DNA from 3 places in the Brachybacterium sp. genome. Region 3 is predicted to be linked to each of the others. Evidence: predicted binding sites of a transcription regulator. Region 3 holds the regulator's gene; each other region holds the start of a gene.
The links. Region 3 encodes HrcA, which represses chaperone genes, less so after heat shock. Its sites were predicted from a motif close to TTNGCACTCGNNNNNNNCGAGTGCNAA; they were not measured.

Region 1 (3,275 bases), on a different contig from region 3:
CTCACCAGCAACGATGACCCATCCCAACATTCACATGCGGGGGCGGTCGCCGCGATGGAGGTCTTCCGATCTCGGCCGATGTCACGCGGCCCGGCATGCAGAACGGGCCCGGCATGCAGAACGGGCGGGTGGCCCGGGTCTCCCCGGATCACCCGCCCGTTCGGTGCGAGCTGATCAGCTGATCAGTCGATGCTCTGTCGAGCGGTCACTCGTCCTCGTCGTCGCGCTTGTCGATGATGAGGGTTTCGGTGGTCAGCACCATGGCCGCGATCGAGGCGGCGTTCCGCAGGGCGGAGCGCGTGACCTTGACGGGGTCGATGATGCCGGCTGCCACCAGGTCGACGTACTCGCCGGTCGCGGCGTTCAGGCCGGTGCCGAGAGCGGCCTCCCGGACCTTCTCGACCACGACGTAGCCCTCGAGGCCGGCGTTCTCGGCGATCCAGCGCAGCGGCTCGACGACGGCGCGGGCGACGGCGCGCACGCCGACAGCCTCATCGCCCTCGAGGCCGAGGCCGTCCTCAAGGATGGAGGACGCCTGGACGATGGCGCTTCCGCCACCGGAGACGATGCCCTCCTCGATCGCAGCGCGGGTCGCGGAGACCGCGTCCTCGATGCGCATCTTCTTCTCCTTGAGCTCCACCTCGGTGTGAGCCCCGACCTTGATCACGGCGACACCGCCGGCCAGCTTCGCGAGACGCTCCTGGAGCTTCTCACGATCCCAGTCGGAGTCGGTGTTCTCGATCTCGGCGCGGATCTGCGCGACCCGATCGGCGACGGCCTGGTCATCGCCAGCGCCGCCCACGATGGTGGTCGAATCCTTGGTGACGACGATGCGGCCGGCCTGGCCGAGCACCTCGGTGCCGACGGTCTTGAGATCCAGACCGAGGTCAGAGGTGACCACCTGGGCGCCGGTGAGCACCGCGATGTCCTGCAGCATCGCCTTGCGGCGATCGCCGAACGCGGGAGCCTTGACCGCTGCACCCTTGAAGGTGCCACGGATCTTGTTGACGACCAGCGTGGACAGGGCCTCGCCGTCGACGTCCTCCGCGATGATGAACAGCGGCTTGCCACCCTCGACGACCTTCTCCAGCAGCGGCAGGATGTCCGCCACGGCCGAGATCTTGCCCTGGTGCAGCAGCACCTGGGCGTCCTCGAGGACGGTCTCCTGGCGGTCTGCGTCGGTGACGAAGTGCGGGGAGATGTAGCCCTTGTCGAACTGCATGCCCTCGGTGAAGTCGAGCTCCATCGCCGTGGTGGAGGACTCCTCCACGGTGATGACGCCGTCCTTGCCGACCTTGTCGAACGCCTCGGCGAGCAGGTCGCCGATCTCGGTGTCCTGGCTCGAGACGGAGGCGACGGAGGCGATCTGGGCCTTCCCGTCGACCGGCGTGGCGATCTCGCCGAGCTTCTCGGAGAGCGCCTCGACGGCCTTCTCGATGCCGCGCTTCAGCGCTGCCGGGGCAGCGCCGGAGGTGACGTTGCGCAGACCTTCGTGCACGATGGCCTGGGCGAGGACGGTGGCGGTGGTGGTGCCGTCGCCGGCCACGTCGTTGGTCTTGGTCGCGACCTCCTTGGTGAGCTGAGCGCCGAGGTTCTCGTAGGGATCCTCGAGCTCGATCTCACGGGCGATGGTCACGCCGTCGTTCGTGATGGTGGGTGCGCCCCACTTCTTGTCGAGGACGACGTTGCGGCCGCGGGGGCCGAGCGTCACCTTGACGGTGTTGGCGAGCTTGTCGACGCCACGCTCGAGGGCGCGCCGGGCGTCCTCGTTGTAGATAATCTCCTTGGCCATAAAGCTCAGTCCGCTCAGTTCTCGATGATTGCGAGGATGTCGCGGGCGCCGAGGACGAGGAACTCCTCGCCGCCGTACTTCAGCTCGGTGCCGCCGTACTTGGAGAAGACGACCTTGTCGCCGACCTTGACGTCCATCGGGACGCGCTGACCGTTATCGTCGAAGCGGCCGGCGCCGATGGCGACGACCTCGCCCTCCTGGGGCTTCTCCTTCGCGGTGTCCGGGATGACCAGGCCGGAGGCGGTGGTCTGCTCCGCCTCGAGCGGCTTGACGACGACGCGATCCTCGAGGGGCTTGATGGAGACCGACATGCGGCTCACTCCTTCATGAAGAGATGACTCTGCTTGAGTTCTGGGTGGTGGGGATCCGTTCCCGATCGTCGTCGCGGTGCCGACCGGGGGAAGATCCCTCTGCGGCAGTCTCTGGCACTCTCGGCCGTCGACTGCCAACGAGCCCCACTGTAGAACCCTCGCTGGCACTCATGCAAGACGAGTGCTAGAACGATGTCGTCCCGCGGCCCGGTTTCGGCTCTATCCCAGCTTCGGCCGCAGGGTCCTTGCCCGCGCCTCACCCCGGACCGAGCCGGCGATTCCGCCGAGGATCGTGGCCGCCGCAGGCAGGGCCAGCGCCCACACGGCCCACCACCCGACGTCCAGCTTCTCGTTCCGCCATGGGCCGAAGGCGTCCCACGGGAAGGTGTCCTTCGGATCGATCAGGAGTGCCACCAGGAACGGCAGGAAGAACAGCAGGCTGGAGATCACCGAGCCGAAGCGCGCTGCCGTCACCCGAGTCCGGCGAGCGGGCGTGGCGTCGGCGACGGTGCGCATCCCCGGCTGCACCAGTTCGGACTGATCGATCGGGGCGAGCCATCCGGTCCAGTACGACAGCGGCAGGACGGCGATCAGCACCAGCACCGTCGGCCCCGGCCAGAGCGGCGGGAGCTCCGCGGACCGACCGAGGATTCCCGGCAGGTCGACCCCACCGGCTCCGAGGAACCACAGCAGGAGCCAGCCGAGGACCACCAGGCTCAGCGCCCACAGGATCGCCGTGGACCCCATCAGCGCCCGTCGCGCGCCGGGACGCGCATCCCGCTCATCGATCTCTCGGAAGAACGTCGAGTGGGCCCGTCGCCAGCGGCGCTGGTAGTCCTGATGGCGGGCCACCTCCGCGTCCTCGACGGGATCAGGCCGCTCCCCCGGAGGAACCCAGTCTTGCCGGAGCAGCTTGAGCCCCTTGGTGATCGCAGCGGTCAGCACGACCCGGGAGGAGAGCACGCGCAGGGGCAGCAGGCGATCGAGGGTCTCGCGCGGGATCGACCGGATCACTCCGACCAGGCGCCCCATCTCGCCGAGGCCCGGTGCGCGAGGTCTGGTCTCGAGCTCCGAGGCGGCGAAGAGGCCCTCCCCCTCGTGCGTTTCGAGACTCTTCGCCAGGGCCGCATATCCCTCAGCAGCAGCCGTGTCGAGATCGGAACGGGCGAGGA
Region 2 (3,275 bases), on a different contig from region 3:
TCCGGCTTGTCGGCCACGACGGCCTCGGTGGTGAGGAACAGGCCCGCGATGGACGCCGCGTTCTGCAGCGCAGAACGGGTGACCTTGACCGGGTCGATGATGCCGGCGGCGAGGAGGTCCTCGTAGACGCCGGTAGCAGCGTTCAGGCCCTGGCCGACGGGGAGGTGCTTGACCTTCTCCGCGACGACGCCGCCCTCGAGACCGGCGTTGACCGCGATCTGCTTGAGCGGTGCCTCGATGGCGACCATGACGATGTTCGCCCCGGTGGCCTCGTCACCCTCGAGGGTGAGCCTGCCGAAGGTGTCCGCACCGGCCTGCAGCAGCGCGACGCCGCCACCGGCGACGACGCCCTCATCCACAGCAGCCTTGGCGTTGCGCACGGCATCCTCGATGCGGTGCTTGCGCTCCTTGAGCTCCACCTCGGTGGCGGCGCCGGCCTTGATGACGGCCACGCCGCCGGCCAGCTTCGCGAGGCGCTCCTGGAGCTTCTCACGGTCGTAGTCCGAGTCCGAGTTCTCGATCTCGGTGCGGATCTGGGACACGCGACCGGCGATGCGCTCGGCGTCGCCGGAGCCCTCGACGATGGTGGTCTCGTCCTTGGTCACGACGACCTTGCGAGCCTGGCCGAGCAGCTCGAGACCAGCGGTCTCCAGCTTCAGGCCGACCTCCTCGGAGATGACCTGGCCACCGGTGAGGATGGCCATGTCCTCGAGCATCGCCTTACGACGATCGCCGAAGCCCGGTGCCTTGACGGCGACGGACTTGAAGGAGCCACGCAGCTTGTTGACCACGAGCACCGCGAGCGCCTCGCCGTCGACATCCTCGGCGAGGATCGCGAGCGGCTTGCCGGACTGGATGACCTTCTCCAGCAGCGGCAGCAGATCCTTGACGGAGGAGATCTTCGAGGAGATCAGCAGGATGTAGGGGTCCTCGAGGACCGTCTCCTGGCGATCGGCGTCGGTGACGAAGTAGGGCGAGATGTAGCCCTTGTCGAACCGCATGCCCTCGGTGAGCTCCAGCTCGAGGCCCATGGTGTTGGACTCCTCGACCGTGATCACGCCTTCCTTGCCGACCTTGTCCAGCGCCTCGGCGATGAGCTCGCCGATGGCCGGGTCAGCGGCGGAGATGGCTGCGGTGGAGGCGATCTGCTCCTTGGTCTCGATCTCGTGAGCCTGCGAGAGCAGGGTCTCCGTGACGGCTGCCACGGCCTTGTCGATGCCGCGCTTGAGCGCGATCGGGTTGGCGCCGGCGGCCACGTTGCGCAGCCCCTCCTTGACGAGGGCCTGTGCGAGGACGGTGGCGGTGGTGGTGCCGTCGCCGGCGATGTCGTCCGTCTTCTTGGCGACCTCCTTCACCAGCTCCGCGCCGATCTTCTCGTAGGGATCGTCGAGCTCGATCTCCTTGGCGATCGACACGCCGTCGTTGGTGATGGTGGGCGCGCCCCAGGACTTCTCGAGCACGACGTTGCGGCCCTTGGGGCCGAGGGTGACCTTGACGGCGTTCGCGAGCTGGTTCATTCCCCGCTCGAGGCCGCGCCGGGCCTCCTCGTCGTATGCGATGAGCTTGGCCATTGTGGAATCTCTCCCGTGTGGTGTGGTGTCCACCCGACCCTGTGCCCGCGACGGACGAGAGCCGACGCCGTGTTCATGTCCCACAGCGGCGACCCCCTCACGGGGCCGGAATGTTCGTGGTCGGCGAAGCGGTGGACCGCCTGCCGATCGTGCCCCCGGTGCGCGCGAGCTCGAGCGCACGAGGCGCTGTCACTCTCGATCACCGAGTGCCAGATCATCATAAGCACTCGAAGGCGGAGAGTGCTAACTCTCTGCTCATGGCGGACACATCGGTCGAGTCGCTGTCGGGTCGCAGTCGCTTCGCCCTGTGTCAGAGCCCCGCGCTGCGGAGCCCTCCGGAACGGCCCGGGAATCTGGAGAGCGACAGGCGCCGACCTCCTGGGTCGCCGCCTGCCGCTCGAGCCTCCTGCTGTCGAGAGCGAGCTCTGTCAGCCTTCGCCCTCGGCGTCACCGCCGGCATCGCCGGGCTCAGCCACGGCGACCAGGGTGATGCGGGCGTCGTACTCGTCGCTCTGACGGGCTTCGCCGGCGCCGGCGCGCTCGGCGAGAGCCTGAGCGGTGTCCGCGTCGCCCTCGTCGCGGTAGAAGACCACCGGCTCCTGCTGGGCGTTGTCCGAGGTGGTGACGCTGACGTCCTCCCAGCCTTCACCTTCGAGGGTGTCGCGCCAGGTGCCGGCCAGGCCGTTGATGCCGCCGGCGTTGACCACCAGCACCGGAGTGGTGAGGTCGGGCTCGGGGGCGGGCTCGGCTTCCTCCTCGGCAGCGGTCTCCTCGGCACTCTGCTCGGCGGCTTCGCTCTCGGCCGCGGCGGAGGTGGGGTCCTCTGCGCGGTCATCGCCGTTGTTGCCCATGCCTCCGATGAAGAAGAGCAGCACGACGAGCAGCACCGCGGCGGCGCCGATGATGATGATGTACAGCAGGTTCTCCCGCCAGAACGGGAGCTCGGCGCGGTGGGCGCCGTGGAAGGACACGGCGTCCGCCTCATCGTCGAAACGGTCCGGCGGGTACGGATACTGGGAATCAGCCACGGCCCCATTAAACCTGCTCCACCCGCGCCGGGTGCGGAGCACACGCCCTGCGGGTGACTCCGCTCAGGCCACTCGGTGGGTGTCGGCGGCGCCCGTGGCGCCATCCTCGGACGTGCGCCGGCCCCGCAGTCGGTGGACGACGGAGGGCGCGGCCCGCAGTGCGGCGGGCTCGTCCAGAAGTGCATTCAGACGCACGTAGTACGCGACCTTCGACAGGCCGATCTGCTCACGGATCGCCCGTTCCTTCGCGCCGACGTAGCGGAAGGTGCGACCTTCGAGGGCGAGGATCCGGCGGTCCCGCTCGCTGAGCCCGCCCTGCGGGCCGGGCAGTGACGCATCGGACATCGTGGCGGGAGTGTCGTCGCCCTGCTCCGGTTCTTCACCCGCGGAGAGCTGCTGCTCCGATTCTGTGGCCTCCACAGCCTCCACAGCCTCCAGAGCCTCCAGAGCCTCCGCAGCCTCGACGGTTCCCGCGGCGGCGAGCGCTGCGCGGGAAGCTCGATGAGCGATATCGGAGGACATAGCCCCAGGGTAAGGGCCGGGACGCGCCGGTCCTGTCCGGCGCGCCGCTGACCCGGCCCGGGTGGGGAACGGCTCACGCGCGCCGCTCAGCGGGGCGCCGGTGACTGGTCCGGTGGAAGACTGGAGCCGTGTCGACATCGCTCGCCGAGAACAT
Region 3 (3,275 bases):
GGAGCCGGCGCGGCGAGATGGGGGGCCTGCGCCGCGGGCTCACCGGCGCTCGGCGGCGACGGGACGCGAGAGGCGTCGGGACCGTAGGCGAAGGGGTCGTGCGGATGCAGCGAGGGATCCGAGGTGGGGGCGGCCTGCTCGGCGGGGGTGCCGGGCTCGATGCCGAACGGATCATGCGGATGCGGAGTCTGGCTCATGGTTCCTTCTTCGGGACGGGCCGGCTCTCACGCCGGCGACGGGCTGATGCAGCCAGCCTATAGAGCATCGCCTGCGGCGTCCGCGTGGCGTGCCGCCGTATCGACCGGGGGTTAACCCCCAGTCAGGAGTGGTCCACGGTCACGAAGTCGATGAGCTCCTCGATGCGGCCCGAGAGCGTCGGCTCGACGTCGGCGTAGGAGCGGACGGTCGACAGGATCCGCTTCCAGCCGAGTCCGATATCGGACTTGTCCGCATGGGGCCAGCCGAGCGCGGCGAGGGAGCCGACCTTGATGTCGGTGCCCTTGGGGATGTGCGGCCATGCCGTGAGCCCCACCCGGGCGGGTTTGACCGCCTGCCAGACATCGACGTACGGGTGTCCGACCACCGTGACATTGCCTCGGGCGCCAGGCAGCGCCATGACCTCGGCGGCGATGCGGGACTCCTTCGAACCCTTCACAAGATGATCCACGAGGATCCCGAGCCGGCGCCCGGGAGAAGGTCCGAACTCACGCACGCGCTCGGCGAGGTTGTCCGCGCCCTCGAGCTGTTCGACGACGATGCCCTCGATGCGCAGGTCGTGGCCCCACACCTTCTGCACCAGCTCCGCATCATGGGTGCCCTCGACCCAGATCCGGGAGGCGCGGGCGGTGCGTGCCTTCGCCCCTTCGACGAAGACGGACCCGGAGGCGGAGCGCCGGCGCACGGGTGCGGAGGCAGTCGCGACGGCGCGGGTGAGCACCACGGGCTGTCCATCGATCATGAAGCCGGGGCCCAGTGGGAACGTCCGGCGGACGCCGCGGCCGTCCTCCAGCTCGACCACGAGCTCTCCGGCGATCTTCTCCACGCGGGTCACCGCGCCGGTGAACCCCGTGGAGGCCTCCTCGGCGACCAGGCCCCGCTGAGCGGGGACCTCGCGGGCCACGGGACGGCGACGATGATGGGCGGGCGGACCGGAGGACAGCACGTCGCGGCCGTACCGGTCGGGGAAGTCAGCAGGCACGCGCGACACCGTACACCCGTGGCGAACGCCTCCCCGCGCAGCGCGCCGGGGCGCGTAGGATTGGCACCTGGCATGAGAGAGTGCCAAATGAGAGACCACGACTTTGGACGCACGCAGCGCAGGAGGTGAGCGAGACGGACGCCCGCAAGCTCCAGATCCTCGGCGCGATCGTCGAGGACTACGTCTCCACCCGCGAGCCCGTCGGCTCCAAGTCGCTCCTGGAACGCCACGAGCTCGGGGTCTCCGCTGCGACAGTGCGCAACGACATGTCGCTGCTCGAGGAGGAGGGGCTGATCCATCAGCCGCATACCTCGGCGGGGCGTGTCCCCACCGACAAGGGCTACCGCACCTTCGTCGACCACGTCGCCACCATCAAGCCGCTCTCCGCCCCCGAACGCCGGGCGATCCGTACGCTGCTCGAGGACTCGGGCGATGTCGAGGAGCTGCTGGCTCGGACCGTGCGGGTGCTGGCGCAGCTCACCCAGCAGGTCGCGATGGTGCAGTACCCGGCCCGCAGGCAGGCCCGGATCCGGCATGTCGAACTGGTCAAGGTCGCCGACTCCCTGCTGCTGGTGGTGCTGATCACCGAGTCCGGCCGGGTGGATCAGCGCACCGTGCCTATCAACGCCGGCAAACCTGCCGAGTACTACGCGGTGCTGCGCGACCAGCTCAATCGTGTCGTCGCAGGCCGCGAGGTCACCGACCTCGCCACGCCGCTGGAGGACTTCCTCGAAGCGCTCACGCCCCCGGAGCGACCGGCCGCCGCCGAGGTGTCCGAGGCTCTCGCCGCGCTCGCAGCGACTCGTGCCGAGGGCCGGATCATGATGGCCGGCACCGCGAACATCGCGCGATCGGCTGAGGACTTCGCCCGTGACGTCGAGCCGTTGCTGGACGTGCTCGAGGAGCAGCTGGTGCTGCTGCGCCTGTTCACCGAGATGCACGCCTCGCCGGGCGCCGTCGAGGTGCGCATCGGGACCGAGCTCCAGGACCGGGCGCTGCATCAGGCCGCGGTCGTCGGCGCCGGGTACGGTGTCGGCTCGCATGTCGCGATCCTGGGACCCAGCCGGATGGATTACGTCACCGGCATCTCGACCGTCCAGGCCATCGCCCGTTACGTCTCCCGCTTTCTCGAATAGCCTCGGGCGGGCTCCGCGGGCTCACCCCCGCCCGGCCGCCCATGCCACTCGACGCCCCGTGCCCGCCGCCCGCGGCACCGACTCCCCGGTAAGGACCCCACTGCAGTGAACGACGATTACTACGACCTCCTCGGCGTCTCCCGCGAAGCGACGACTGATGAGATCAAGAAGGCGTACCGCAAGCTCGCCCGCACGCTCCACCCGGACGTCAATCCGGACCCCGAGGCGGCCGAGAAGTTCAAGCGGGTCTCCCAGGCCTACGAGACCCTCTCCCATGCGGACAAGCGCCGGCAGTACGACATGGGTGGCGGCCCGGGCATGGGCGGCTTCCCCGGTGGCGGCGGTGGCGGCTTCGACTTCAACGACATCTTCGACATGTTCGCCGGCGCCTCCGGCATGCGCGGCCGCAACCAGGGCCCCGTGCCCCGCCAGCGACGTGGCGGAGATGTGCTGCGCCGTGTGAAGATCGACCTGCGTGACGTGGTCTTCGGCACCGAGGAGAAGGTCACCTTCCGCACCGCAGTGCTGTGCGAGCGCTGCACCGGTTCCTGCTGCGAGCCCGGCACCAGCCCCACCCGCTGCACCGCCTGCAACGGCTCCGGCCACGTCCAGCGCGTCGCCCAGTCGCTGCTGGGCCAGATGGTCACCATGGCACCCTGCCCCACCTGCGAGGGCCACGGCGATGTGATCGAGAGCCCCTGCACCGGCTGCTCCGGTCATGGCCGCACCGCCTCCGAGCGCACGGTGACCGTGCGGATCCCCTCCGGTGTCGAGAACGGCACTCGGATCCAGCTGCGCGGAGAGGGCGAGACGGGCGAGGCGGGCGGGCCCTCCGGCGACCTCTTCGTCGAGCTGGCCGTCACCGACCACGAGATGTTCGAGCGGTCGGGCGACGACCTGGTCACCACGATCGCGGTCCCCATGACCACCGCCGCGCTCGG

Region 1: groES (co-chaperone GroES) is a predicted target of HrcA. The motif match lies at 2,265-2,291, and genes of this name have one in related genera.
Region 2: groL (chaperonin GroEL) is a predicted target of HrcA. The motif match lies at 1,758-1,784, and genes of this name have one in related genera.

What each region holds. Positions count from the first base shown of each region.
Region 1 covers NZ_JBQDLF010000004.1:21,774-25,048, forward strand. Annotated here, with positions in the region: gene groL (chaperonin GroEL) at 206-1,792, opposite strand; gene groES (co-chaperone GroES) at 1,807-2,103, opposite strand; gene ACTH43_RS02610 (hypothetical protein) at 2,323-3,275, opposite strand, start outside.
Region 2 covers NZ_JBQDLF010000004.1:141,388-144,662, forward strand. Annotated here, with positions in the region: gene groL (chaperonin GroEL) at 1-1,571, opposite strand, end outside; gene ACTH43_RS03160 (LytR C-terminal domain-containing protein) at 2,000-2,599, opposite strand; gene ACTH43_RS03165 (DUF3263 domain-containing protein) at 2,663-3,121, opposite strand; gene ACTH43_RS03170 (uracil-DNA glycosylase) at 3,250-3,275, shown strand, end outside.
Region 3 covers NZ_JBQDLF010000001.1:49,502-52,776, forward strand. Annotated here, with positions in the region: gene ACTH43_RS00210 (DUF4870 domain-containing protein) at 1-197, opposite strand, end outside; gene ACTH43_RS00215 (DUF3097 domain-containing protein) at 320-1,198, opposite strand; gene hrcA (heat-inducible transcriptional repressor HrcA) at 1,324-2,334, shown strand; gene dnaJ (molecular chaperone DnaJ) at 2,440-3,275, shown strand, end outside.